DNA from 2 places in the Frigoribacterium sp. NBH87 genome. Region 2 is predicted to be linked to the other one. Evidence: predicted binding sites of a transcription regulator. Region 2 holds the regulator's gene; the other holds the start of a gene.
The links. The regulator LexA, encoded in region 2, represses DNA repair genes until DNA is damaged. The targets are predictions, from matches to a motif close to TCGAACANNTGTTCGA.
Positions count from the first base shown of each region.

Region 1 (14,434 bases), 690 kb from region 2:
GCGATGACGGCGAGCACCTGCAGGAGGTGGCTCTGGATCATGTCGACGAGGGCGCCGGCCTTGTCGTAGTACTGCGCACGGCCCTCGAGGCCGAGGACCTCGTCGTAGAAGATCTCGACCTTCTCGATGTTCTCGCCGTTCCAGACCGGCTCGAAGAGGCGGTTCGCGAAGCGGAGGCCGATCATGTTGAGGACGGTGGCGCGGCCGAGGAAGTGGTCGGTCCGGTGGATGCGCTCCTCCGGGACGATCTTCAGCAGCTCGGCGTTCAGCTCGCGCGCGCTCTCCTCGTCGGAGCCGAAAGGCTTCTCGAGGGCGAGGCGCAGGCCGTCGGGCAGGTCGATCTCGGCGAGCGCCTGGATCACGCGAGTGCTGATCGCCGGGGGCAGCGCGAAGTACATCACCGGGGTGCCCTCGGAGGCCTCGAAGAGGGCCTTGAGGTGCTCGACGGTGGTGGGGTCGCCCTGCATGTAGCGGCTGGAGGCGAGGGTCTTCTTCGCGAGGTCGCTGCCGGCGTCGCCGTTGAAGGCCGTCTTGACGACGCCGTCCCACTCCTCGGGGGTGCGCTCGCTGCGGCCGGTGCCGATGAGCTGGACGTCGACGCCGCGGTCGCTCTTCAGGAGGCTGGCGAGGCCGGGCAGCAGGAGTCGCTCGGTGAGGTCGCCCGAGGCTCCGAGGATGATGAGGGTGGTGGTGTCGGTCACTGTGCAGCTTTCGTGAGGGCGGCGAACTCGTCGTCGCTGAGGTCGATCTGGGCGGCGGCGACGTTGTCCTCCAGGTGCGAGACGCTGGACGTGCCGGGGATGGGGAGCATGACCGGCGAGCGCCGGAGCAGCCACGCGAGGGCGAGCTGCGAGGGGGTGGCGTCGTGCTCGGTCGCGAGGGCGTCGAGCGGCCCGCCCGGTGCGGCGAGCGCGCCGGTGGCGAGCGGGAACCACGGGATGAAGGCGATGCCCTCGGCCTCGCTGTGGTCGAGCAGGGCCTCGGCGTCGCGGGAGGCGAGGTTGTAGAGGTTCTGGACGGAGGCGATGGTCGCGGTCTGCTGCGCCTCCTTGAGCTCGTCCACGGAGACCTCGGAGAGGCCGATGTGGCGGATCTTGCCCTCCTGCTGCAGGGCGGCGAGCTCGCCGACCTGGTCGGCGAGGGGCACGGCCGGGTCGATGCGGTGCAGCTGGAAGAGGTCGATGCGGTCGAGCCCCAGGATGCGGAGGCTCATCTCCACCTGCTGGCGGAGGTACTCGGGGCGGCCGACGGGCCGCCAGTCGCCGGGGCCCGGGCGGGTGAGGCCGGCCTTGGTGGCGATGACGACGTCGTCGCCGTAGGGGTGCAGGGCCTCGCGCAGCAGCGGCTCGGCCACGTCGGGGCCGTAGGAGTCGGCGGTGTCGAAGAAGGTCACGCCGAGCTCGACGGCCCGGCGGATGACCCGGACGGCCTCGTCGTGGTCGCGGGGCTGGCCCCAGACCCCCTCGCCGGTGAGCTGCATGGTGCCGTACCCGAGGCGGGTGACGGGGAGGTCGCCTCCGATGGTGAACTGCCCGGAGGCAGCCGCCGACGGGGACGTGGTGTCGGTAGTCATGGTCGTCCTTCCTCGATGGCGGGCCGAGAGCTGCGGACGACGAGCGCGTCCGCGCCGGTGTGCTGGGGGCCCCGGTGGGTCAACGCGACGGGCGGCGGACCATTCCCGGCCCCCGCGGGGCCGCCCGGGGAGGGCAGCGCGTCGCGCTCGGGCGCCGGTGCCCGGTCAACCGTACTGCTCCCGCGGGGAGCACGTTCACCGGCGGGGCTCGGTGTCGCGGGGCGCGGTGGGGTCGTCGACGGGGCCGGTGCTGTCGGTGCCGCCCTCGGTGGGCTCCTCGCCCGCGCGGCCGTCGGCGGGGCCGGTGCCGCCCTCGGCGTCGCTCCCCGCGCCTCCCCCGCCCTCGTCGGCCTCCCCCTCGTCGTCGTCGGGTCGGGGCGCCGTGGTGTCGTCGGGGTCGAGCGCGGCGATGATCCGGCCCATCGACACGGCGATCGAGACGCCCCCGCTGGTCTCGGTGGTGGGCAGGTGCCGGTGCTCGTCGATCGCCTCCCAGAGGTCGGCGACCCGGCGCCGGGCCTCGACGAACGCGTCGACGTCGTCGCCGCCCCGGAGCCGGACGACCTCGGCGACGGCGTGCGCGGCGCGGGCGACGACCGGCGCGAGCTCCTCGACGATCCCGATCTGGCGGCCGATGCGGCGCCCCAGGATGCCGGAGACCTCGGCCATGTCCTGGAGGTGGAACCCCACGCGCTCGAAGACGACGAGGTCGGCGTACTCCTGGCCGAGGTCGCGGCGCCGGAGCTTCCAGCGCGGGTTGAGCCGGCGGGACTCGTCGGCGTACTGCACGGCGTCGCGGACCCGGCGGAGGGTGCCGGGCAGCTCGGCCACGCGGCGCTCCCAGTCGTCGCCCTCCAGCGGCCAGCGGGCCTCGAAGACCGCGGCGACGTCGTCGGTGCGGTCGGCGAGCGATGCCTGCAGCGAGCGCAGCCGCTCGTCGGCCCGCCCGGCGTAGAGCGGCGGCACGAGCAGGTAGTTGACCGTGAGCCCGACCACCACGCCGACCGCGACCTGGATGACGTAGCCCGTCGAGTAGTCGGCCTGGTCGCCCTCCGTGGTCGCGCTGCCGCCGAGCAGCAGCACGAAGAGCCCGGCCGTGAGCACCCAGTCCCGCCCGGCGCCGAGCCGGCGGATGCCCGCGAGCAGCGTCCCCACGCCGACGACCGCCGCGACGGCGAGCACGCCGGGCTGCCCCTCCTGGAGCGAGAAGACGACCGTGGCCAGCACGATGCCCACGACGAGGCCGAGCAGGGTCTGCACCCCCTGGCGGAGCGACGCCTTGATGGTCGGGTACATCGCGATCACCGCGCCGAGCGGGGCGTAGTACGGGTACTCGGCCGCCACGCCGGGCACGTGGGGCGCCAGCCAGTAGGCGAGGGCCGCGGCGAGCGCCGCCTTCACGGCCAGCAGGAGGCGCGGCTGGCCGAGCAGGACGCGCGCCCACCGCGAGGCGGTGCGGACGTCGGCCCGGACGTCGGGGCGGGAGCCGCTCGGGCGTCGATCGGGCATGCACCGATGATGACAGCCCGGCGGCGGCGCGGCCCGGCCGAGGACGTACACTGATCGAACACACGTTCGACCAGACCTGGCCGGGGTCCCGACTCGGAGCACGACCATGCGCTTCACCCACCTCCACGTGGCCTCTTCGTTCAGCGCTCACCACGGCACGACCCCGCCGGCCCAGCTGGTCGAGCGGGCGGCGGCCGACGAGGCCGACGCCCTCGCGATCACCGACCGCGACGGGCTCTACGGCGCGATCCGGCACATCGGGGCCTGCCGGGCGGCGGGCATCGATCCGATCGTCGGGGTGGAGCTGGGCTGTGCCGACGACCGGGCCGAGGCGTCGACGACCACGGCGGCGGGCATCGATCCGATCGTCGGGGTGGAGCTGGGCTGTGCCGACGACCGGGCCGAGGCGTCGACGACCACGGCGGCCGGCAGCCGGACGGCCGCCTCCGCCGCGGCCCCGGTCGACCGGGTCGTCGTGCTCGCCCACGGCTCCGGCGAGGGCCGGGCCGGGGAGGGCTGGGCGTCGCTCTGCCGCCTGATCAGCGCCGCGCACGGCCGGGCCACGCGCCGGGCGGCGGGCAGCGCCAACAGCACGGCGACCATCGGGCGCTCCCGGCTGCGGGCGTTCCTGCGGGGCGAGGAGGGCGCCTCCGCCACCGTGCTGCTGGGCCCCGACTCCGACGTGGGCCGGCTGGTGCGCGAGGGGCGCAGCACCGCGGCCGCCGCCTCCCTCGCCGACTGGGCCCGCGAGCTGCCCGGGGGCGTCGTCGTCGAGGTCGTCTGCCACCTCACCGAGCCCGGCGAGAGCCGGAGCGTGCGGCACGCGGCCCGGATGCTCGAGCTCGCCGAGCACGTGGGGGTGCCGGCGGTGCTGACCAACGCGGTCCGCTACCTCGACGCCGACGGCGCGGTGACGGCCGACGTGCTCGACTCGGCGGGCCACCTGGCACCGCTCGGCTCGTTCACGCCGCAGCCCAACGCGCAGGCGACCCTGAAGAAGGGCGCGGCGATGCGGGCGATCGCCCACCTCGTCGCCGACGCCTCGTCGCTGTCGCGCCGGGCGGCGGAGGAGATGCTCGCCGCGACGGAGCGGCTGGCCGACCGCTGCCGGCTCGACCCCGACGCCGACCTCCGCTGGCGGCAGCCCAAGGTGCCCGAGCTGAGCGCGATCGGCGTCGAGGGCGACCCCGATCAGGTGCTGCTCCGCCGGGCGGAGGCGGGGGTCACGGCCCGCTTCGGGCACGCGGGCCAGGGCCTCCGCCGCACCGTCGAGGAGCGCATGCGCTACGAGCTGGGCATCATCTCGGGCTTCGGCTTCGCGGGCTACTTCCTCACCGTCGCCGACGTCTCGCAGCTGATGCGCGACATGAGGGTGAGGAACGCCGCCCGGGGGTCGGGCGCGGGCAGCCTCGTCACCTACCTGCTGCGCATCTCGAACGTCGACCCGATCGAGCACGACCTGCTCTTCGAGCGGTTCCTCGGCAACAAGCGGGAGACCCTGCCCGACATCGACATCGACGTGGAGTCGGCCCGGCGGCACGAGATCTACCGGGCGATCTTCGACCGCTACGGCAGCAACCGGGTCACCCTCATGTCGATGCAGTCGACCTACCGGGGCCGGGGGGCCGTCCGTGACGCGGGCCAGGCGCTCGGCCTCGACGACGAGCAGATCGACATGGTCGCCAACAACGTCTGGCGGTCCAACGCCCGTGACCTCCGCACCGCCATGGCGGAGAAGCCCGAGCTGCGCGCCATCGCCGACCTCGCGCGGCAGAACGGCCAGATCGACCTCCTCGTCGACCTGACCGAGCGGCTCGACCGGCTCCCCCGGCACATCTCGATGCACCCGTGCGGCGTGATCCTCGGCGACTCCGACCTGCTCAGCACGACGCCCGTGCAGCCGAGCGGCATCGGCCTGCCGATGAGTCAGTTCGACAAGCACGACATGAACGACGCCGGCCTCCTCAAGCTCGACGTGCTCGGCGTCCGGATGCAGAGCTCGATGGCCTACGCCCTCGACGAGATCGAGCGGGTCAACGGCTCCCGGGCGGCCGTCGCGGGCGGCCTCTCGGTCGACGTCCCCTACGTGAACCGCGAGGGGCGGGTCGAGCTCGACGAGATCCCCCACGACGACGAGCCCACCTTCGAGGCCATCCGCACCACGCACACGCTCGGCATGTTCCAGATCGAGAGCCCGGGCCAGCGCGAGCTGATCGGCAAGATGCAGCCCGACCGCTACAGCGACCTGATCGCCGACATCTCGCTGTTCCGCCCCGGGCCGATGAAGGGCAACATGGTCGCGCCCTTCCTCGACACCAAGCACGGCTTCCAGCAGCCCGACTACCTGCACCCGAGCTTCGCGTCGTTCCTCGACGACAGCTACGGGGTCGTGATCTACCACGAGCACGTCCTGCGGATCCTCGAGGCGACGATGGAGGTGTCGCTCGCCGAGGCCGACGAGCTCCGCCGGCACATGGGCAAGGGCGCCGACGACGACCTCGAGGTGGAGTTCCGGCGCCGCACGCGGGCCAACGTCGACGAGCGGGGCAGGAGGCGCTTCACCGACGCGCAGGTCGACCGGATCTGGGCGGTGCTCAAGGGGTTCGGCTCGTTCGGCTTCTGCAAGGCGCACGGAGCGGCATTCGCCCTGCCCACCTACCAGAGCGCCTGGCTGAAGACCCACTACCCCGCGGAGTTCCTCGCGGGGCTGCTCACCCACGACCCCGGCATGTACCCGAAGCGGCTGCTGCTCACCGAGGCACGACGCATGGGGGTGCCCGTGCTGCCGCTCGACGTCAACCAGTCGACCGACGTCTACAGCGTCGAGCGCGTGCGCGCCCCCGCGACCCCGATCGCCCCGAGCCGCCCCGGCGACCTCGGCATCCGGCTCTCGCTCGCCGACGTGCACGGCATCACCGACGCCGAGCTCGCGCGGATCGTCGTGGGCCGGCCCTACGACTCCATCACCGACTTCTGGCAGCGAGCGACGCCGTCACGGCGGCTGGTGGAGCGCCTCGCGCAGGTCGGGGCGCTCGACTCGCTGGCCGGCCCGGGCCGCACCCGGGGCGACGTGCTGGCCCGTGTGCGGTCGCTGACCCAGCGCACCGCCCGGCCCCGCGCCTCCGACGTCGAGAACCAGCTCGACTTCAGCGTCGACGACTCGGCCGAGGTGCCGACCGGCACCCCCGACGTCAGCCTCCGCGACCGGGTCAGCGACGAGCTCGACATCCTCTCGATGGAGGTCAGCGAGCACGTCGTCGAGAGCTACCGGCCCATGCTCGACGACCTCGGGGTCACGCGGGCCGCCGACCTGCGCGACCACTGGAACGGCACGACCGTGCTCGTCGCGGGCATCCGCATCGCCACGCAGACGCCGCCCATGCGCAGCGGCAAGCGGGTCGTCTTCATCAGCCTCGACGACGGCACCGGCTGCGCCGACGCGACCTTCTTCGAGGAGGCCCAGTCGCGGGCGGGCTCGCTGCTCTTCGGCACCAAGCTCATGCTGATCCAGGGGCGCACCCGGCGCACCGGGGAGAAGGGCATCTCGCTGGAGGCGGAGAACGCCTGGGACCTGAAGGCGATGTGGCGCGACTGGCAGGCGAGCCGCGCCTCGGCCGCCTCCGGGCCGGGGGGCGCCGAGCTGCCAGACCTCTCGGACGCCCCTGCGTAGGGTGGCGGGCATGAGCGACGACCAGCAGGCGAAGGGCACGTACGTCGAGCCCGGCCAGGAGTACACCCGCGACACGAACTACATCGAGGACAGGATCACGCGCGACGCCGTCGACGGCTGGCCCGTCGAGGCGGGCCGCTACCGCCTGGTCGCCGCCCGCGCCTGCCCCTGGGCCAACCGCACCGTCATCTCGCGCCGCCTCCTCGGCCTCGAGGACGTCATCTCGCTCGGCCTGCCCGGCCCCACCCACGACGCCCGCAGCTGGACCTTCGACCTCGACCCCGACGGCCGCGACCCCGTGCTCGGCATCGAGCGCCTGCAGGAGGCCTTCTTCGCCCGCACGCCCGACTACGCCCGCGGCATCACCGTGCCCGCGGTCGTCGACGTGCCGAGCGGCAAGGTCGTCACCAACGACTTCCCGCAGATCACGCTCGACTTCGCGACCGAGTGGCGCGAGCACCACCGCGAGGGCGCGCCCGACCTCTACCCCGAGCACCTCCGGGCCGAGATCGACGAGGTGAACGCGGTCGTGTTCCGCGACGTCAACAACGGCGTCTACCGCGCGGGGTTCGCCGGGTCGCAGAAGAGCTACGAGCGGGCGTACGACACGCTGTTCGCCCGCCTCGACTGGCTGTCCGAGCGCCTGGAGGGTCAGCGGTTCCTCGTCGGCGACACGATCACCGAGGCCGACATCCGCCTCTTCACCACCCTCGCCCGCTTCGACGCGGTGTACCACGGGCACTTCAAGTGCAACCGCTCGAAGCTCACCGAGATGCCGGTGCTCTGGGCCTACGCCCGAGATCTGTTCCAGACCCCCGGGTTCGGCGACACGATCGACTTCGCGCAGATCAAGGCGCACTACTACGTCGTGCACAGCGACATCAACCCGACCGGCATCGTGCCCGCCGGCCCCGACCCGTCGGGCTGGCTGACCGCCCACGGGCGCGAGGAGCTCGGCGGCCGGCCCTTCGGCGACGGCACCCCGCCGCCCCCGCCGCGCGAGGGCGAGCAGGTGCCGCCGCTCGTCGCGTGACCGACCCGGGCGACCAGCTGCGCGCCACCCGCGACGACGCGCTCGCCCTGGCCGCGCGCCTCGGACAGGACATGGAGGCGGTGGCCGCGGCCCGCGAGGGAGCCAACGTCGACGACGAGCACGACCCAGAGGGGTCGACGATCGCCTACGAGCGGTCGCAGCTCGACGCGGTGCGCCGGTCGGCCCTCGAGCGGGTCGCCGACGCCGACTCTGCACTGCGGCGGCTCGCCGACGGGACGTTCGGCCGCTGCGAGCGGTGCTCGGCCCGGATCGGCGAGGCACGGCTCACGGCCCGCCCGACGGCGCGGCTCTGCATCGACTGCGCGCGCTAGCTCGTGGCGGGGCCGGGCTCGCCGGTGCCCGGCCCGCTGGCACCGGCCTCGCCGGGGCCGTGCTCAGCCTGCGGGGCCGCGGCCGCCCCGGCGACCGCGTACACGCCGTGCCCGACCCGCTCGAGCCTCCCCTGGCGTGTCAGCACGCTGAGGGTCGAGAGCACGCTGCTGCGGCGGTAGCCCGGCAGCGCGGCCACGAGCGCGGTCGTCGACAGCGGCCCCGCGCGGAGGACCTCGGGGATGCGGTCGGCGAGCGACGCGCCCGAGCCGACCCCCGCCTCCTCGACGTCCTCCCCCTCGGCGCCCGCGCGGTCGGCGCGGTAGTCCGACCGCGCCTGCTCGAGGTCGTCGGCCGACACCCTCGTGGTGCCGCCGTCCGCCCCCGAGGCGTGGGCGTAGGGGGCGAGCGTCAGCGAGCGGCCGACGCGGGCGTACACGGCGGAGGCGCTGGTGCCCTGGTGCTCGGCGATCTCGGGGTAGGAGGCGCCGCCGAGCAGCAGCACCGCCTCGCCCTCCAGCCCCAGCCACTGGCCGAGCGTCGCGATCTCCCACCCGGCGGTCGTGACGGCCGAGCCCCACACCTCGATGTCGTCGGCGTGCTCGGAGGTGAGGCCGTCGAGGTCGTCGAGCAGGTCGAGCAGCCGCTGTCGGGCGTCGGCGACGATCTCCGCGGTGAACCGCGGCGGGCGCTGAAGTTTGATCGGTCGTGACATCTGTGAAAGACTATCCAAGTTGCCCGAACGCGGGCACCTCACACTTAGCTGCACCAAGGAGATCCCATGGCTTTCGCAATCGTGCGTGCCGGCGGTCGTCAGGAGAAGGTCGAGGTCGGGACGATCCTGACCGTCGACCGTCTCAAGGCGAACACGTCCGACACCGTCTCGTTCGTCCCCGTCCTGCACGTCGACGGCGACACCGTCCTCTCGGGCGACGACCTGGCCTCGGTCACGGTCGAGGGCGAGGTCCTCAACGACCTCCGCGGCCCGAAGATCGTCATCCAGAACTACAAGAACAAGACCGGCTACAAGCGTCGCATGGGCTTCCGTGCCGACCTCACGCGCGTCAAGATCACCAAGATCTCCAAGTAAAGGGAGCTGAGCACACATGGCACACAAGAAGGGCGCATCGTCCACCCGCAACGGTCGTGACTCGAACGCTCAGCGCCTCGGCGTGAAGCGCTTCGGCGGCCAGGTCGTCCTCGCCGGCGAGATCCTCGTCCGCCAGCGCGGCACCCACTTCCACCCCGGCGCCAACGTCGGCCGTGGCGGCGACGACACGCTGTTCGCCCTCGCCCCCGGCGCGGTCGAGTTCGGCACCAAGGGCGGCCGCAAGGTCGTCAACATCGTCGCCTCCGCCGTGCGCGTCGACGCGTAGCACCCCCTGGCCGCACCTGCGGCACAGCTGAGGCGGTCGTCCCCTGTCGGGGCGGCCGCCTCCGTCGTCTCCGCGACACCTGTACCCCACGGGGCCAGCCCGCTCCCTGCCGCCGGGCGTAGACGGGGTGCATGAAGGCTCTCACCTACCAGTCCATCGCCGACGTCGCCGTCACCGAGGTGCCCGACCCCACGATCACGGAGCCCACCGACGCGGTGATCAAGGTCACCTCCGCCGCGATCTGTGGCAGCGACCTGCACCTGTACGACGTCTTCGACCCCTACCTCGACAAGGGCGACGTCCTCGGCCACGAGACCATGGGCGTCGTCACCGCCGTCGGCTCCGCCGTCTCGCGCATCCAGGTCGGCGACCGCGTCGTCGTCCCCTTCGTCATCGCCTGCCGTGAGTGCTTCATGTGCGAGCGCGGCCTCTTCTCGCAGTGCGAGACCACGCAGGTCACCGAGTACGGCTCGGGCGCGACCCTCTACGGCTACACCAAGCTCTACGGCCAGGTGCCCGGCGGGCAGGCCGAGCAGCTGCGCATCCAGCGCGCCGACGCCAACCTCGTCAAGGTCGGGCACGACCTCCCCGACGAGCGCTACCTCTTCCTCAGCGACATCCTCCCCACGGCGTGGCAGGGCGTCGAGTACGCCCAGGTGCCCGAGGGAGGCACGCTGGTCGTCCTGGGGCTCGGTCCGGTCGGTCAGTTCGCGGCCCGCATCGGCGTGCACAAGGGCTTCCGGGTGATCGGCGTCGACCCCGTCCCCGAGCGCCGCGCCATGGCCGAGCGCCACGGCGTCGAGGTGCTCGACCTCACGAAGGACGTCGCCGACGTCATCAAGGGCATGACGGACGACCGCGGCCCCGACTCCGTCGTCGACGCCGTCGGCATGGAGGCCCACGACCACGGCGGCGTCAGCATGGTGCAGAAGTTCGCCGCGGCGCTGCCCGACAAGGTCGGCCAGGCGCTCATGCAGAAGGCCGGAGTCGACAGCCTCAGCGCCATGCACCTCGCCTTCGAGGTCGTCCGCCGCGGCGGCACCGTCTCGCTGTCGGGCGTCTACGGCGGAACGGCCGACCCGACTCCCTTCCTCACCCTCTTCGACAAGCAGATCACCATCAAGATGGGCCAGTGCAACGTCCACCAGTGGATGGACACCCTGATGCCCCTCGTCGAGGACCCGACCGACCCGCTCGGCACGGAGGACCTCACCACGCACCCGGTGCCCCTCGACCGCGCGCCGGAGATGTACGAGCTGTTCAAGAAGAAGGAGGACGGCTGCATCAAGGTGGTGCTCAAGCCGTAGCGCGACTCCCCCGGGTCACCGCCGGGCCCCGCTCCGCCCCGTCCTGGGGCTTGGCGGGGCCCTCCGCACGTCGGTAGCGTCGCGGGGCGTCGACGTGTCCGATCAGTTCGCTGACCGTTCACCCGAACACGCACCGACGTTCACCGGCCGTGGAGCAAACGAATGGTGGACTGGTGACGAAGGAACAACGAGGGCCTCGTCCTGGGGCCGTCGTCGGCGACACGTGAATGAGAGAACCATGGATCTCCGGACGGCCGAGCACCCGAGGCCCGACCACTTCATCCTGCACCTCAGCGACACCCACCTCGTCGGCGGTGACGCCGACCTCTACGGCGACGTCGACAGCGAAGGTCGCCTCGCCCAGATCCTCGCCGGGATCGAGGCCTCCGGCATGCGGCCGGAGGCGATCGTCCTCACCGGCGACCTCGCCGACAAGGGCGAGCCCGCGGCCTACCGCAAGCTCCGGGCGCTGCTCGAGCCGGTCGCGGCGCGCCTCGGAGCCCAGATCATCTGGGCGATGGGCAACCACGACGAGCGCGGCGCCTTCCGCGAGCAGCTCTTCGGGCAGATGCCCTCCGACCGGCCCGTCGACTTCGTCTACGACGTGAACGGCCTGCGCATCATCACCCTCGACACGTCGGTGCCGGGCCACCACCACGGCGCGCTCACCGGCGACCAGCTCGACTGGCTCGCCGAAGAGCTCTCGACGCCCGCGGAGCACGGCACGGTCATCGCCATGCACCACCCGCCGGTGCCCAGCGTGCAGGACCTCAGCGTGCTGGTCGAGCTGCGCGACCAGGCCTCGCTGGCCGAGGTCGTCGAGGGCAGCGACGTCCGGTCGATCATCGCCGGGCACCTGCACTACTCGACCACGGCGATGTTCGCGGGCGTCCCCGTCTCGGTGGCCTCGGCCACCTGCTACACGCAGGACCTCGCGGTCGGCGGCACGCGCGGCCGCGACGGCGCGCAGTCGTACAACCTGGTGCACGTGTACGCCGACACGGTCGTGCACTCGGTCGTGCCGATCGGCTCGTACGACACGGTCGGCGAGTACGTCTCGCCGTCGTCGACGGCGGAGCGCCTCGCCCTCGCGGGCGTGCGCATCGCGCCGGCCGCGCCCCGGCACCGCCGGACCGACACCGCCCCGGTGCCCGTGGTGACGCGCGACCTCGCGCTGACCGGCCCCATCGACACCCTCTGACGCGAGCCGGCCGGCCGCCGCCGGTCGGGTCGGCCCCGTCGGCAACTCCTGCGCCCTGGCCGACTCGCCGCTGCCCTCGTCGCTCCGGCGACGTCGCGCAGGAGTTGTCGACACGTCCCGCTCGGGTCTCCAGCTCCGTCTCCGCACCCGCGCCTCCTCGCTCGGGCCGGACGGCCCTGCGCCGGGCTCACGCGCGCCCCGTCGGCAACTCCTGCGCCCTGGCCGGCTCGCCGCTGCCGTCGCCGCTCCGGCGACGTCGCGCAGGAGTTGTCGACGGTCGGCGCGCCCGGGCCCCCGGCTCCGCCTCCCGACCCACGCCTGCTCGCTCGGGCTCGACGGCCCTGCGCCGTGCTCACGCGCGCCCCGTCGGCAACTCCTGCGCCCTGGCCAGCTCGCCGCTGCCGTCGCCGCGCCGGCGACCTCGCGCAGGAGTTGTCGACGGTCGGTGCGCCCGGCGGTCGTGTCACGCGGCAGATCGTGCCCTCATGCCGGCGTTAGGCGTTCGGCGTTCGGCGTTCCGTGTTCAAGTTCGGCGTCCGGGGTTCGGCGTCCGGCGTCCGGCGTTCGGGGTTCGGGGTTCGGGGTTCGGCGTTCGGCGTTCGGCGTTCGGCGTTCGGCGTTCGGCGTTCGGCGTTCGGCGTTCGGCGTTCGGCGTTCAGACTTCAGAGTTCAGAGTTCAGAGTTCAGAGTTCAGAGTTCAGAGTTCAGAGTTCAGAGTTCAGAGTTCAGAGTTCAGAGTTCAGAGTTCAGAGTTCAGAGTTCAGAGTTCAGAGTTCAGAGTTCAGAGTTCAGAGTTCAGAGTTCGGCGGTCGGCGTTCGGCGTTCGGCGTTCAGAATTCGGGCGTTCAGAGTTCAGAGTTCGGCGTTCAGAGTTCGGCGTTCAGAGTTCGGCGTTCAGAGTTCGGAGTTCGGAGTTCGGAGTTCGGCGTTCGGCGTTCGGCGTTCGGCGTTCGGGATCTGAGACATCACCGCGACAGACGGCGGCGACGAGCCGGGGCCGGGCACGACCGACGCCGAGGGGGCACCACGCAGCGACGGACGACGAGGCGACCCGCGGTGTGGCTCCCTAGCCGGCCTGCTCCGTGCCCCGCTGCGCCATGTAGCGCCGCAGCCGCCGCAGGTAGTGGTCCCGCAGCACGTGCCTGACCCGCGCGGGCAGCCGCGGCACGACGACCCGGCTCACGCCCACGACGACGTCGAAGAGGCCCTGCCGCACCGCTCCCCAGGGCAGGCCGAACGCCTCCCTCACCGTCGCCGGCAGCAGCCCCGCCGTCACGAGGCGCGCGAGCGGCATGGCCAGGCGGAGCGCCACGGGCACGTTCACCGGGTGCAGCAGCTGGTGCGCGACGTCGCGGGTGACTTCGTCGACGGACAGCCCGGCGAGCTGGGCGTCCCACCAGGTGCGGAACTCGGCCCGGGTCGCCGGCCACAGCCCCGGCGGCATCTGGAGAGCCGAGCCGACCACCACGTAGTCGCGGTAGACGGCCTCCGCCGCCTCGGGCGACAGCGCCCCGTGGACGCGTTCGTAGAGCGTGATCGCCGAGTCGTAGAGCGTCGCCGCCACCCAGAGCTGCAGCTGCGGGTCGACCGCGTCGTAGGCGACCGGCGAGGAGGCGGTGCTCCGGACGGGCTGGTGGGCCCGGTCCACGAGCGCCCGCACGAAGGCGACCTCGTCGGGCGTGCCGAAGACGATGGCGTAGAGGTAGGTCATCGTGCCGTCCAGGCGGGCGAGCGGCCGGTCGACGAAGTCGCTGTGGTCGGCCACCCCGTGCCCCACGGCCGGGTTCGCGAGCTGCAGCAGGATGGCCCGGCCGCCGCCGCCGAGCAGCAGCGACTCCCCCGCCATGTCGGAGATCGAGCGCACGTCGGCCCCCCACCGCACGTCGTCGCCCGTCATCCCGTCAGCCTACGCGCGGCGAGGCACGGGCAGGCTCCTCGACGACGTGCTCGCTAGGCTCGCGGCATGGCCGTCCCCGACTTCATCCTCACCCTCCGCGAGTCGATCGGCACCGCGCCGCTCTGGCTCTCCGGCGTCACCGCCGTCGTCGAGCGGGGCGACGACCTGCTCATGGTCCGCCGCTCCGACACGGGCGAGTGGACGCCCGTCACCGGGATCATCGACCCGGGCGAGCACCCCGCCGACGCCGCGGTGCGCGAGGTGCTCGAGGAGGCCGACCTCCACGTCGTGCCCGTGCGGCTCGCCGCCCTCGGGGTGACCGAGGGCATCGTCTACGGCAACGGCGACCAGGCGAGCTACCTCGACCACACGTTCCTGATGCGCTGGCAGAGCGGCGACCCCGCGCCGGCCGACGGTGAGAACACCGAGGCCCGGTGGTTCCCCCGCGGCGACCTGCCGCCGATGACCGCCGACATGCGTGCTCGCGTCGACGCCGCGCTGTCGGGCGACCCGAGCACGCAGTTCGTCGTGGCGGGCG
Region 1 is NZ_CP043650.1:42,633-57,066, reverse strand. It holds gene F1C15_RS00270 (glucose-6-phosphate dehydrogenase) at 1-701, opposite strand, end outside; gene F1C15_RS00265 (aldo/keto reductase) at 698-1,573, opposite strand; gene F1C15_RS00260 (FUSC family protein) at 1,769-3,082, opposite strand; gene F1C15_RS00255 (DNA polymerase III subunit alpha) at 3,189-6,752, shown strand; gene F1C15_RS00250 (glutathione S-transferase family protein) at 6,763-7,785, shown strand; gene F1C15_RS00245 (TraR/DksA family transcriptional regulator) at 7,782-8,117, shown strand; gene F1C15_RS00240 (hypothetical protein) at 8,114-8,830, opposite strand; gene rplU (50S ribosomal protein L21) at 8,897-9,205, shown strand; gene rpmA (50S ribosomal protein L27) at 9,222-9,491, shown strand; gene F1C15_RS00225 (alcohol dehydrogenase catalytic domain-containing protein) at 9,623-10,798, shown strand; gene F1C15_RS00220 (phosphodiesterase) at 11,037-11,999, shown strand; gene F1C15_RS00215 (oxygenase MpaB family protein) at 13,066-13,896, opposite strand; gene F1C15_RS00210 (NUDIX domain-containing protein) at 13,963-14,434, shown strand, end outside.
Region 1: the regulator LexA is predicted to act here: its motif matches at 3,137-3,152, upstream of F1C15_RS00255 (DNA polymerase III subunit alpha).

Region 2 (14,434 bases):
GTCCTCGAGGCGGGCGAGGACGGTCCAGAGGTCGCCGCCCTCCTGCGTCCAGCCCCGCGCGGCCAGCGTCGTGCCGCGCACGTCGAGGCCCACGGCGACGGCCTCGCCGTACTCCGCGATGACGTGCGCGGCCCACTCGGGGTTCTCGAGAGCCGCGGTGCCGAGGTTGATGCGCTTGACGCCGGTGCTCAGCGCGTCGTCGAGCGAGCGGTCGTCACGGATGCCGCCGCTGAGCTCGACGTTGATGCCCTTCACCTGGCGGATGACCTTCTTGATGATCGACCGGTTGTCGCCGCGCCCGAACGCCGCGTCGAGGTCGACGAGGTGCAGCCACTCGGCGCCCTGCTCCTTCCAGTCGTCCGCCGCGGCCACCGGGTCGCCGTAGCCGGTCTCGGTGCCGGCCTCGCCCTGGGTCAGGCGGACGGCCTGGCCACCGGCGACGTCGACGGCCGGGAAGAGGGTCAGGCCGGGGGTGGTGCAGAACTCGCTCATGCTGTCTCCCTCGCGGCGTGGCCGCGGGATCGTGCCCCCGTCGCGTCGGGACGACGCGCCTCTCGGGGCGGGGTCGGGATGGAGGCGGCGGCCGGCCGGGCGGTCGGGCCCGGCCGGCCGTCGCGCCGGGTCAGAGGGTGCCGAGCCAGTTCGACAGGAGGCGGATGCCGGGCTGCCCCGACTTCTCGGGGTGGAACTGGGTCGCCCAGAGCGGGCCGTTCTCGACGGCCGCGACGAACCGTCCGCCGTGGTCGGCCCACGTGACGTGCGGCTCGGGGAACGGGCGGATCACGTCGAGCGTCCACTCCTGCGCGGCGAACGAGTGCACGAAGTAGAAGCGCTCGTCGCGGACCCCGTCGAAGAGGACGCTGCCCTCGGGGGCGTCGACGGTGTTCCACCCCATGTGCGGGAGCACGTCGGCCTTGAGCTCGTCGACGACGCCCGGCCACTCGCCGAGCCCGCCCGTGGTCGTGCCGCGCTCGACGCCGCCCTCGAAGAAGACCTGCATGCCGACGCAGATGCCCATCACGGGGCGACCGCCGGCGAGGCGTCGGTCGATCAGCTCGCCGCCGCCCACCGACTCGAGCTGGCTCATGACGGCCCCGAAGGCCCCGACGCCGGGCACGAAGAGGCCGTCGGCCGACTGCACGCGACCGCGGTCGCGGGTCAGCTCGACGTCGGCGCCCGCGAGCTCGAGCGCCTTGACGGCCGAGTGCACGTTGCCGCTGCCGTAGTCGAGCACGGCGACGGTCGGCCGCGCCGTCACAGCGAGCCCTTCGTCGAGGGCACGCCCGAGACCCGGGGGTCGGGCTCGACGGCCTGGCGGAGCGCCCGTGCGAAGGCCTTGAACTCGGCCTCGGCGATGTGGTGCGGGTCGCGCCCGCCCAGCACGCGGACGTGCACGGTGATGCCGGCGTGCACGGTGATGGCCTCGAAGACGTGCCGCACGAGCGAACCGGTGAAGTGCCCGCCGATGAGGTGGTGCTCGAAGCCCGCGGGTTCGCCGGTGTGGACGAGGTAGGGGCGACCCGAGACGTCGACGACCGCCTGGACGAGGGCCTCGTCGAGCGGCACGAGCGCGTCGCCGTAGCGCGAGATGCCCGACTTGTCGCCGAGGGCCTCGCGCAGCGCGGTGCCGAACGTGATGCCGATGTCCTCCACCGTGTGGTGCGCGTCGATGTGCGTGTCACCGGTGGCGGTCACGTCGAGGTCGATCAGCGAGTGCTTCGAGAGCGCGGTGAGCATGTGGTCGAAGAACGGCACCGACGACGAGATGGTCGACCGCCCCGTGCCGTCGAGGTCGAGCGAGAGGGCGACGCTCGACTCGCTCGTCGATCGGGTCAGGGAGGCGGTGCGGGAGGCGCGCTGATCGGTCACGAGGAGAGCCTAATGTCGCGGAGGGCGTCGAGGAACGCGGTGGTCTCGGCCTCGGTGCCGGCGCTCACGCGGAGGTGGCCGGGGATGCCCAGGTCGCGCACGATGATGCCGCGCTCGAGGAGCCGCTCGAAGACGTCGGAGGGGTCGTCGACGCCGCCGAACAGGACGAAGTTCGACCAGGTCGGCCACGGCTCGTAGCCCATCGCGGCCAGCTCGCGCACGATGCGGTCGCGCTGGCCCCGGATGTCGTCGACCATGGCGAGCATCTCGTCGGCGTGACGGAGGGCCGCGACGGCGGCGGCCTGCGTCAACGAGGAGAGGTGGTACGGGAGGCGGACGAGACGGAGCGCGTCGGCCACGGCCGGGTGCGCGGCCAGGTACCCGACGCGGGCCCCGGCGAAGGCGAAGGCCTTGCTCATCGTGCGCGAGACGACGAGGCGCGGACGCCCCTCGAGGAGGGTCAACGCCGTCGGCTGCCCGGGCGGCATGAACTCGGCGTAGGCCTCGTCGACGAAGACGATGCCGTCGGTCGCGTCGTAGGCCGCCTCGACCGTGGCGAGGTCGAGGGGCGTGCCGGTGGGGTTGTTGGGGCCGCAGAAGAAGACGATGTCGGGGCGGACGCGCTCGATCTCGGCGACGGCGGTCTCGGGCGAGATGCCGAAGCCCTCGTCGCGGCGACCCTCGACCCAGGTGCTGCCGGTGCCGACGGTGATGATCGAGTGCATCGAGTACGTGGGCGGGAACCCGAGGACGGAACGACCGGGGCCGCCGAACGCCTGGAGCAGCTGCTGGATGACCTCGTTCGAGCCGTTCGCCGCCCAGATCTGCTCAGGCGTGACGCCGTGCCCGAGATAGGCCGCCAGCGCCTCGCGCAGGGCCGTGAACTCACGGTCGGGGTAGCGGTTGACCTCGTGCAGCGCCTCGGCGATCGACGCGACGATGTCGCGGGCCACGTCGGCGGGCACGGGATGCGTGTTCTCGTTGACGTTGAGGGCGACGGGCACCTTCTTCTGGGGGGCGCCGTACGGGGTCAGGCCGCGGAGGTCGTCGCGGAGGGGCAGGTCGTCGAGACTGAAGGACACCCCTCCATGGTAGGCGCGAGGCGCGCCCCGACCGTCACCGGGACGACGGCCGCTGCCGACGGGTCAGTCGGAGTACTTCGTCGGGACGGCGAGGGTCTGCCCCGCGCTGACCTCGGCGCTGCCGAGGGCGTTCAGCCGGACGATGTCGCTGACGACGTCGCGCGGGTCTTTCGTGGGGGCGATCTCGTGGGCGACCTGCCAGAGCGTCTCGCCGCCCTCGACCGTGACGTGCTCGAACGCCACGGCGGCCGAGCTGTCCGAGGCCTGCGCCCCGGGGCCGGCGAGCAGGACGCCGCCGACGATGCCCGCCACGCCCAGCGCGACGGTGGCGGCCACGACGCGACGCCCGCGGCGCGTGATGCGGAGACGGGTGCGGACGGGGGTGGCGGCGGGGGTGCCGTCGATGCTGGGGGCGATGCTGATGCTGCTGATGATGGCGCTCATGGGGTGGGTCCTTTCACCGCGAGAGAAGACTGCGAATTCGTGCCCGGCACTCGGCCGGGAATGCCGGACACGAAGACGTGTTCCGAACATACATTCGATCCGTGGTCGATTCAACCCCTCATCCCCCTCCGATGCCCTCCGGATCTGCGACACACTCGAACAGGTGTGTGGCTGGGGCGTCGTCATCGGATACGGTTTCGATCGATGGTGGGAGTCAAACAGCGACCACCGACATCCGACGTCAGGAGACAGATGAGCGACCCGCAGCGCGCGAGCGCGGCCGTGACGGCCCCCTCCCGCAAGGCACTGACGGCGAAGCAGGAGTCGATCCTGGCGGCCATCCAGGCGAGCATCGCCCAGAGCGGCTACCCGCCGAGCATGCGCGAGATCGGCGACGCGGTCGGCCTCCGCTCGCTGTCGAGCGTCACGCACCAGCTCAACCAGCTCGAGCTCGCCGGCCGCATCCGCCGCGACCCGAACCGGCCCCGCGCCCTCGAGGTGCTCGCCGACGAGTCGGCCCCCTCCGCTCCCGTCACCACCATCCTCACCAGCAGCGACGACGGCGACACCGCCCACGTGCCCATGGTCGGCCGGATCGCCGCCGGCGTGCCCATCACCGCCGAGCAGCAGGTGGAGGACGTCATGCCCCTGCCCCGCCAGCTCGTGGGCAAGGGCGACCTCTTCATGCTGCGCGTCGTCGGCGACTCCATGGTCGACGCCGCCATCTGCGACGGCGACTGGGTCGTCGTCCGCCAGCAGCAGAGCGCGGAGAACGGCGACATCGTCGCCGCGATGCTCGACGACGAGGCGACCGTCAAGGTCTTCCGCCAGCGCGACGGCCACACCTGGCTGCTCCCCCGCAACAGCGCCTTCGAGCCGATCCTGGGCGACCACGCCCAGATCGTCGGCAAGGTCGTGGCGGTGCTGCGCTCGGTGTAGCGGGCTGGGTCGCGGCGGCCTCGACGGCACGACCCGCGACTCCTGCACCACCGTCGACCACGACGACGAAGGCCCCCTGCCGAGACGGCAGGGGGCCTTCGTGCTGTGGCGGAGGGCCGGCGCTCAGCGCCGGGCGACCGCCGGCTGCACGAACGGTGCCAGGGCGGCCACGTCGCTCGGGTACACCCGGGCGTGGAGGCGCGTGCCGGCCTCCTCGTAGTCGGTCGAGACGACGCGGCCCGCGTCGTGCAGGTGCGCCACGACCTCTCCGCGGTCGTACGGCACGAGCAGGTCGACCTCGACCTCGGGCTCCGGCAGGAGGCCGGCGACGCGGTCGAGCAGCTCGTCGACGCCCTCGCCCGTCCGGGCGGAGACGAAGACCGCCGAGGGCTCGAGGCCCTGCAGCACGAGCCGCTGGTCGGCGTCGACGAGGTCGGCCTTGTTGAAGACGACGACCTCGGCGATGTCGTGGCCGTCGACCTCGGAGATCACCTGGCGCACGGTCGCCAGCTGCGCGGCCGGGTCGGGGTGCGAGCCGTCGACCACGTGCACGATGACGTCGCTCGCGGCGACCTCCTCGAGGGTCGACCGGAACGCCTCGACGAGCTGGTGCGGCAGGTTGCGCACGAAGCCGACCGTGTCGACGTACGTGAACGGGCGGCCGTCGGGCGTCGTGCTCTTGCGCACGGTCGCGTCGAGGGTCGCGAACAGGGCGTTCTCGACCAGGACGCCCGCGCTCGTCAGGCGGTTCAGCAGGCTGCTCTTGCCGGCGTTCGTGTAGCCCGCGATCGCGACGGAGGGCACCTCGTTGCGGTCGCGGTTCGCGCGCTTGGCGTCGCGCGCCGGCTTCATCTCCTTGATCTGGCGACGGAGGCGCGCCATGCGCGTGTGGATGCGGCGACGGTCCAGCTCGATCTTCGTCTCACCGGGGCCACGGCTGCCCATGCCGGCACCGGCGCCGCCGACCTGGCCACCGGCCTGGCGCGACATCGACTCGCCCCAGCCACGGAGGCGGGGCAGCAGGTACTCGAGCTGCGCGAGCTCGACCTGCGCCTTGCCCTCGCGGCTCTTGGCGTGCTGGCTGAAGATGTCGAGGATCACCGCGGTTCGGTCGATGACCTTGACCTTCACGACGTCCTCGAGGGCGCGTCGCTGGCTGGGCGCGAGCTCAGTGTCGGCGATGACCGTGTCGGCGCCGAGCGCGGCGACGGTCTGCCGGAGCTCCTCCGCCTTGCCCTTGCCGAGGTACGTGCTGGGGTCGGGGTTCGGACGCCGCTGCAGGAGGCCGTCGAGCACGACCGCACCGGCGGTCTCGGCCAGGGCGGCGAGCTCTCGCAGGGAGTTCTCGGCGTCGCCGAGCGACCCCTGCGACCAGACGCCGATCAGCACGACGTTCTCGAGCCGCAGCTGGCGGTACTCGACCTCGGTGACGTCCTCGAGCTCGGTCGACAGGCCGCCCACGCGCCGGAGCGCGGCGCGGTCGTCACGGTCGAGCTGCTCGCCGTCGGAGCCGGCGTCGGCCAGGGAGCGGGTCTGGATCGCCTGCGCGGGCGAGAAGACGGTGTACGCGGAGGAGCGGGCCGCCGCGCGCTCCAGCACCCGGGCGACGACGTCTTCGGGCAGCTGGTCGCCCTGCTCGGCGTCGAGCGGGGTGGAGGGAGTGTCTGTCATCGGTGTGATCGTAGCCCTTTCGTCAGGCAGGTCGCAGGGCGCCCGGACGGGCGGGCCCTGCATCTTCGGTAGGTTGTGGGTCATGTCGAGCGAGCACTACTTCTCCCCGAACCCGGAGAGCGAGCTGCGTCGTCGCACGATCACGGCGACCCTCGCGGGCCGTGAGCTCTCGATCACGACGGCCGCGGGCGTCTTCAGCCCCGGCCGGGTCGACCCCGGCACGTCGGTGCTGCTGGCCGGCACCCCGGCGCCGCCCCCGGTGGGCGACCTCCTCGACGTCGGGTGCGGATGGGGGCCCGTCACCCTGAGCCTCGCGCTGATGTCACCCGACGCGACGGTGTGGGCCGTCGACGTGAACGAGAGGGTCCTGCAGCTCGTGCGCGAGAACGCCCGGGCCGCCGGCCTCCACAACGTCAACGCCGTCACCCCGGACGATGTTCCCGACGACGTCCGCTTCGCGACCATCTGGTCGAACCCGCCCATCCGCGTCGGCAAGGCCGACCTGCACGGCATCCTCGAGCGCTGGCTCCCCCGGCTCGAGGAGGGGGCCGACGCCTGGCTCGTCGTGCAGAAGAACCTCGGCGCGGACTCCCTGCAGCGCTGGATCGGCGAGACCATGGGCGACGTCGTCGACGTGCACCGCGCCTCCACCAGCAAGGGGTACCGCATCCTCCGCGCCACCCGCAGCTGACCCCGGGGAGGCGCGGGTCGGCCCCCGCGAGGGAGCGCTGCGCCTCAGAGGGTCAGGGCGCCGCTGTAGACCAGCTCGGCCGGCCCGCTCAGCGAGACGTGCTCGCCGTCGGGGTGCTCCGTGACGCGGACGCCGACCACGCCGCCCGGCACCGTGACGAGCCAGGACGCCGGGGCGCCCGTGCCCGCCCAGTGGCGGGTCGCGAGGGCCGCGGCCGCCGCGCCGGTGCCGCAGGAGAGCGTCTCGCCGCTGCCGCGCTCGTGGACGCGCATGCGGATGCGGCCGACGCCGTCGACGACCAGAGGGTCGGAGGGGACGACGAACTCGACGTTGGCGCCGTCGCTCGGCACGGGGTCGAGCATCGGCGCGTAGCCGAGGTCGACCGCGTCGAGCTCGGCGTCGCCGGCCAGCGCGACGACGACGTGGGGGTTGCCCACGGAGAGCGAGAGGCCGGGGCGCGCGGCGTGCAGCTCGCGGGCGCGCACGGTCGGCTCGGCGTCGTCGAGGCGCCAGGCCCCGAGGTCGACGCGGAAGCCGTCGACGGACCGCTCGACCCAGCGGACCCCGGCGCGGGTGCCGATCGCGAGGCGCTCGCCCTCGGCGAGCTCGACGAGGCCGCGCTCGAGCAGGTAGCGCACGTAGACGCGGATGCCGTTGCCGCACATCTCGGCGACGCTGCCGTCGGCGTTGTGGTAGTCCATGAACCACTCGGGGGAACCGGCGCCGTCGTCGACGAAGGGCGCGGCGCCGCCGGGCAGCGACGCCGTCTTCACGGCCCGGATGACGCCGTCGCCGCCCACGCCGAAGTGGCGGTCGGTCAGCGCCCGGATCGTCACGGGGTCGAGGTCGACCTCGGCGTCGGCATCGGTGAACAACACGAAGTCGTTGCCGGTGCCCTGGCCCTTGGTGAACTGCAGGGTGGTAGTCACCCGAGGAGTCTAGCGACGGCCCGCTCGACGGCCCCGGCCTCCCCCGTCTCCGACCAGTCGACGTCGGGCAGGCGGCGGAACCAGCTGACCTGGCGGCGGGCGTAGCGACGCGTGAGGGCCTGCGTGGTCTCCACCGCCTCCTGCTGGTCGACCTCGCCCCGCAGCTGCGCCGCAGCCTGCGCGTAGCCGATCGCCCGGCGGGCGGTGACGCCCCGGTCGAGGCCGAGCGTCGTGAGGTGCGCGACCTCGTCGAGGAGCCCGCCCGCCCACATGGCGTCGACGCGCTCGTCGAGCCGCTGCACGAGGACGGAGCGCTCCTCGCGGAGGCCGACCACGTGGGAGTCGCGCCACCGGGGCGCCTCGTCGGGCAGGGAGGCGGAGAACGGCTCCCCCGTGATCTCCCCCACCTCGAGCGCCCGCACGAGCCGTCGGGCGTTGTGCGGGCCGATGGACTCGGCCGCGCGGGGGTCGGTCTCGCGGAGCAGCGCGTGGAGCGCCCGCGGCCCCCCGCTCTCGCCCAGCGCCTCGAACCGCGCCCGCACGACCGGGTCGGTGCCGGGGAAGCGGTAGTCGTAGAGCACGCTCGAGACGTACAGCCCGGAGCCGCCCACCAGGAGGGGCACGGCGCCGCGGGCCAGGACGGCGTCGACGGCCGCGCGCGCCTCCTTCTGGTACCACTCGACGCTCGCCTCGTCCGTCACGTCGAGGACGTCGAGGAGGTGGTGCGGCACTCCCCGGCGCTCGGCCGGGGGCAGCTTCGCCGTGCCGACGTCCATGCCGCGGTACAGCTGCATCGCGTCGGCGTTGACGACCTCCGCCGCCGCCCCGCGGGCGGCGAGGGCCTCGGCGAGGTCGAGGGAGAACGCGGACTTCCCCGTGCCGGTCGAGCCGACGATCGCGACCAGCACGTCAGCGGAGGTCGTCGGTCGTGCTGTAGATCGGCGTCGTCGCGACCCGGAGCGTCGGGATGCCCAGCGACACGCGCGGCGCGGCGGTCGTGCCGGAGGCGCCCCCCACGGTCGCGGGGACACCGCAGGACGCCGCCTGGGCGCGGTCCCACGCGTCGCCCGCCCGCGTGCGGCGGAGGCTCCAGGGGCGGCCGGGGCCCGCGTCGGCGATCAGGTAGAACGGCGCAGCGTCGGTGACCTGCACCGAGACGACGTCGCCGGGACGCGGGACCTCGGCGCCGCGCGGCACCTCGACGTGCACGAGGCGGCTGTCTTCGGCGCGGCCGGAGAGCCGGTGCGTCGCCGCGTCCTTCCGGCCCTCGCCGGCGGCGACCATGACCTGGACGAGCCGCCCGACCTGGGCACGGTTCTCCGCGGCGGAGATGGAGTCCTGCAGGGCGACGAGACGCTCGTAGCGCTCCTGCACGACGGCCTTCGGCAACTGGTCGGGCATCTCGCCGGCCGGGGTGCCGGGCCGCACCGAGTACTGGAAGGTGAAGGCGGACGCGAACCGCGCCTCCTCGACGACCCGGAGGGTCTCGGCGAAGTCGGCCTCGGTCTCGCCGGGGAAGCCCACGATGATGTCGGTGCTGATCGCCGCGTGCGGCATCGCGGCACGGACGCGGTCGAGGATGCCCAGGAACTTCTCGCTGCGGTAGCTCCGTCGCATGGCGCGCAGCACCCGGTCGGAGCCGGACTGGAGGGGCATGTGGAGCTGCGGCATGACGGTGGGCGTCTCGGCCATCGCCTCGATGACGTCGTCGGTGAACGACGCCGGGTGCGGGCTCGTGAACCTCACTCGCTCGAGGCCCTCGACCTGGCCCACCGCCCGCAGCAGCTTCGAGAAGGCGAGCCGGTCACCGAACTCGACGCCGTAGCTGTTGACGTTCTGGCCGAGGAGGGTCACCTCGATCACGCCGTCGTCGACGAGCGACCGGACCTCGGCGAGGACGTCGCCGGGCCGCCGGTCACGCTCCTTGCCCCGCAGGGTCGGGACGATGCAGAAGGTGCAGGTGTTGTTGCAGCCGACCGAGATGCTCACCCAGCCGCTGTGCGTGGACTCGCGCTTGGTCGGCAGGGTCGACGGGAAGACCTCGAGGGACTCCAGGATCTCGACCTGCGCCTCGTCGTTGTGCCGCGCGCGCTCGAGCAGGGCCGGGAGGGAGCCCGTGTTGTGGGTCCCGAAGACCACGTCGACCCAGGGCGCGGCCTCGAGGACGGCCGCGCGGTCCTTCTGGGCGAGGCAGCCGCCGACGGCGATCTGCATGCCGGCGTGCTTCCGCTTGACCCCGGCCAGCTGCCCGAGCGTGCCGTAGAGCTTCTTGTCGGCGTTCTCGCGAACCGCACAGGTGTTGATGACGACGACGTCGGCCTCCGCCCCCTCCGGGGCTGCGACGAGGCCGGACGCCTCGAGCGAGCCGCGCAGCCGCTCAGAGTCGTGGACGTTCATCTGGCAGCCGTAGGTGCGCACCTCGTAGGTGCGCGGACGGACCTCCGCCGGAGCGGCCGGGAGCGGGGCGGAGGTGACCGTCGTCATGGTGACCCAGTGTAGATCGGCGCCCCCGCCCCCTCGGTCACTCGAAGCGGACGCCGCCGCCCCGAGGGCTGCCACCGCGCGGCAGCACCTTCTCGATCGCACGCCGCACGACGTCGGAGCGGTAGCCGCGCCTCATCAGGTACCCGTTCAGGCGTCGCTCGGCGGTGGCGTGGTCGAGCCCGCGGAGGGACCCGACGCGCTTGCGGGCCCACTCGTCGGCCCGGGACTGCTCGTCGTCGTCGTCGATGTCGGCCAGGGCCTCCTCGACGACCGAGGCGTCGAGCCCGCGCTGCCGGAGCTCCGACGTCACGGCTCCCCGACCGAGCCCCTTGCGCTCCTGCTTGGAGCGGACGAGGTTCTCGGCGAGCTCGCGGTCGTTGAGCAGCCCGACGCCCTCCAGGCGAGCCACCTCGCCCAGCACGATCTCCTCGTCGAGGTCACGGCTGCGGAGCAGCGTCGTCATCTCGGCGGAGGACACGCCGCGGCGCGACAGGGCGTGGAGGCTGACGTTCTCGGCACGTCGCTGCTGGGCGTCGAGGTCCTCGGGCTCGGGCTCCGGCTCCTGCTCGGTCGCGTCCGCGTCGGGAACGATCGTGGGCTCGACGGCGCGGAGCCGTGACCGGCTGCGGGGCGAGCTGAACGCCGGCGGCTCCTCCGCGGTCGGCTCCGGCGACGTCGGGGCCGACCAGTGGGCGCTGATCGCAGCCAGCCGTTCGGCGGTCTCGGCGACGGGATCACCGGGAGTCGACGCCGTGTCGCCCTCCCCGAGGCTCGCCTCGTCGACGGCGGGAGCGCCGTCGACAGCGTCGGGTCGGCCGGACCCCGAGCCCAGCGGGCCGGAGACCGCCCAGCCCGTCACGGGGTCGAGCTGCACGTCGCCGTCGGGGTCGAGGGCCGCGTCGCCGTCGTCAGCGTCGAGCGACTCCGTGGTGACCGGCTCGACGGGGGGCACGACGTCGAGACGACGTCGCGGGGCCGTGGTGTCGTCGGCGAGCGGCGCGGGAGGCGCGTCGCTGGACACGGGCCGACGGCCCGGCCCCGCACCCCGGACACCGAAGAGCGGTGTCACGGGGGCGAGGGCCGAGCCGTCGCCCTGCTCGTCGTCGTGCGTCATGCGCCCTTGCGAGCGGCGATCTTCGCCTCGATCGACTCGACCGGGGCCGCCGGGGCCGCAGCAGCGCCGACGCCGAGCTTCGCGAGGATCTTCTGCTCGATCTCGTCGGCGACGGGCGCGTTCTTGATCAGGAAGTTGCGCGAGTTCTCCTTGCCCTGACCGAGCTGGTCGCCCTCGTAGGTGTACCAGGCACCGGACTTGCGGACGATTCCGTGCTCGACGCCGAAGTCGATCAGGCTGCCCTCGCGCGAGATGCCGACGCCGTAGAGGATGTCGAACTCGGCCTGCTTGAAGGGCGGCGCCATCTTGTTCTTGACGACCTTGACCCGCGTCCGGTTGCCGACCGCGTCGGTGCCGTCTTTCAGGGTCTCGATGCGACGGATGTCGAGACGGACCGACGCGTAGAACTTGAGCGCCTTGCCGCCGGCGGTCGTCTCGGGGCTGCCGAAGAACACGCCGATCTTCTCGCGCAGCTGGTTGATGAAGATCATCGTCGTGCCGGTCTGGCTCAGGCCACCGGTCAGCTTGCGGAGGGCCTGCGACATCAGGCGGGCCTGGAGGCCGACGTGAGAGTCGCCCATCTCGCCCTCGATCTCGGCACGGGGAACGAGAGCGGCGACGGAGTCGATGACGATGAGGTCGATGGAGCCGGACCGCACGAGCATGTCGGCGATCTCGAGGGCCTGCTCACCGGTGTCGGGCTGCGACACGAGGAGGGCGTCGATGTCGACGCCGAGCTTCTTGGCGTACTCCGGGTCGAGCGCGTGCTCGGCGTCGATGAAGGCCGCGATGCCGCCGTTGCGCTGGGCGTTGGCGATCGCGTGCAGGGTCAGCGTCGTCTTGCCGGACGACTCGGGGCCGTAGATCTCGACGATGCGGCCACGAGGGATGCCGCCGATGCCGAGCGCGACGTCCAGCGCGATCGAGCCGGTGGGGATGACGGCGACGGGAGCGCGCTCGTCGCTGCCGAGGCGCATGACAGCACCCTTGCCGAACTGACGGTCGATCTGCGCGAGAGCGGTCTCGAGGGCCTTCTCGCGGTTCTCTGCTGAGGGCATGCTGTTCTCCTTCGGGGTGATGTCCGTGCGCCTGTAGGCTGTCGCGTCGCTGGGCACCGGTGGGGCAAGGAGCTCAGCGTGACGACAAGGCTGGTGGCCCCGACGAGGGTCGGGACCGGTGGAACGTCGATGCAGTGAACGCTACGAGCCACCACCGACACCGGGTGTGCCGGCGTGGTGGCCGGTGGAGAACACGAGGCTTCGACGCCCTGGGGAGGACGCTACACCGATCCGAACGGATGTTCGACAGGGGCACGCGGCGTGTCGAACGCTCCGACGACCGGCAGCGCGACTCAGCGTCGGGGCTCGGGCAGCCCGACGCCGTGCCTCCGGGCGACGGGGACGCCCTCGGCGGCGCAGAGCGCCAGCCAGACGTCGCGCGGGGGCACGCCCTGGGCCACGGCCTCGTCGGCGGTGCGGTCGCCGAGCTCGGCGATGACCAGGTCGCGGGTCACGACGCGGCCGTAGGCCTCCCCGAACTCGTCGGCGACGGCACGACTTAACTCGCTCTTGCGCATCGCTCGAGGGTACCCGCGACGCCCCTCGCCCCGCACAGGACGAACGCCCCCGGCCTGGGCCGGGGGCGTTCGGGCGACGTGGTGAGCGGGAGCTCAGCGCACCGCGAGGTCGGTGTCGAACTCGGCGACGAGGTCGTCGGGCAGCGTGTCGGGGATCGGGTTGAGGCCCTCGATGACCGCCATGCGGTCACCCACCTCGCGCATGATCACCGAGATGGGCGTCTCGAGCGCGTCAGCCACCGACGCGAGGATCTCGGAGCTGGCCTCTTTCTGACCACGCTCGACCTCGCTGAGGTACCCGAGCGCGACGCTCGCCTTGCTGGCGACCTGTCGGAGCGTCCGGCCCTTCTGCAGGCGGAAGTCGCGAAGGACGTCACCGATTTCTTGACGAACCAGAACCATGGGACCCTCCTCCGGATGGACGACCCACCAGACGGACGTCAGTGGTGGGCGGGTGTATCTGCGCGACGATCGTTGTCACTGTAACCACCACGATCTGTACGACGCTTGTGAACCCGGCAGTTGTAACGAGACCGAAACGCGGATCATTCCCGCGTGTCGTCGAGCCACTCAGCCAGCAGTGACAGGAGTTCGGAGACGGTGCCCGATCGGATGGCTCCGCGGTCGCCCCGGAGGTCGAGACGCCGTACCCGACTGTCGTCGGCGGTGGCCAGCGCGATGTAGACCGTGCCCGCGGGCAGGTCTCCCTGGGGGCCCGGCCCGGCCACGCCGGTCGTCGCGAGGCCGAGGGTGGCCGGCGCCCCGGCGACGGCGAGGCGCTCACGCACGCCCGCGGCCATGGCCGCCGCGACGTCGGGGTCCACGGGCCCCGTCGCGGCGAGCCGTGCAGCGTCGACGCCGAGGACGGTGTGCTTGAGCTCGGTCGCGTAGGCCACCACTCCCCCGTGCACGACGGCGGACGCCCCGGGCACCGAGACCAGCTCCGCCACGACGAGGCCGCCGGTCAGCGACTCCGCGACGGCGACGGTCTGGCCGCGACGCGCCAGCTCGGAGACGACCGACGACGCGTCGGCGATCACGCTCCGCGCCCGTGCTTCGCGGCGACGCGCAGGTAGTCGGCTCCGGAGACGAGGGTCGCCACGAGGGCGGCCGTCATGAGGACGCCGTTCACCCAGTGCATCCCCTCGCCGAACACGTTCCAGAGCGGGAAGAGGGCGAGCGTGACGGCCACGGCCTGGAGGACCGTCTTGAGCTTCCCCCCGCGGGAGGCCGGCACGACGCGGTCACGGATGACGATGAACCGGTAGACGGTGATCCCGACCTCGCGGAGCAGGATCAGGGCCGTCACCCACCACGGCAGCTCGCCGAGGATCGTCAGCGAGACGAGCGCCCCACCGATGAGGACCTTGTCGGCGATCGGATCGACGATCTTGCCGAAGTCGGTGACGAGGTCCAGCCCGCGGGCGAGGGCGCCGTCGAGGCTGTCGGTGAGGATCGCCACGACGAAGAGCACCGCCGCCGCGATGCGCAGCGGCCCGTCGGCACCGTCGTCGACGAGCAGCCACGCGATGAACAGCGGGGCCATGAGGATCCGCACCACCGTCACGACGTTCGCGATGTTGGCCGTGCTCGCGGGCCCCGGGCCCTTGCTCGCGAAGCGCCCTCGGAAGGGGA
Region 2 is NZ_CP043650.1:730,960-745,393, forward strand. It holds gene priA (bifunctional 1-(5-phosphoribosyl)-5-((5-phosphoribosylamino)methylideneamino)imidazole-4-carboxamide isomerase/phosphoribosylanthranilate isomerase PriA) at 1-492, opposite strand, end outside; gene hisH (imidazole glycerol phosphate synthase subunit HisH) at 623-1,258, opposite strand; gene hisB (imidazoleglycerol-phosphate dehydratase HisB) at 1,255-1,869, opposite strand; gene F1C15_RS03395 (histidinol-phosphate transaminase) at 1,866-2,951, opposite strand; gene F1C15_RS03400 (hypothetical protein) at 3,015-3,395, opposite strand; gene lexA (transcriptional repressor LexA) at 3,648-4,334, shown strand; gene hflX (GTPase HflX) at 4,458-6,005, opposite strand; gene F1C15_RS03415 (class I SAM-dependent methyltransferase) at 6,088-6,696, shown strand; gene dapF (diaminopimelate epimerase) at 6,741-7,625, opposite strand; gene miaA (tRNA (adenosine(37)-N6)-dimethylallyltransferase MiaA) at 7,622-8,533, opposite strand; gene miaB (tRNA (N6-isopentenyl adenosine(37)-C2)-methylthiotransferase MiaB) at 8,535-10,109, opposite strand; gene F1C15_RS03435 (regulatory protein RecX) at 10,147-11,223, opposite strand; gene recA (recombinase RecA) at 11,220-12,281, opposite strand; gene F1C15_RS03445 (DUF3046 domain-containing protein) at 12,575-12,799, opposite strand; gene F1C15_RS03450 (helix-turn-helix domain-containing protein) at 12,893-13,201, opposite strand; gene F1C15_RS03455 (CinA family protein) at 13,345-13,836, opposite strand; gene pgsA (CDP-diacylglycerol--glycerol-3-phosphate 3-phosphatidyltransferase) at 13,836-14,434, opposite strand, start outside.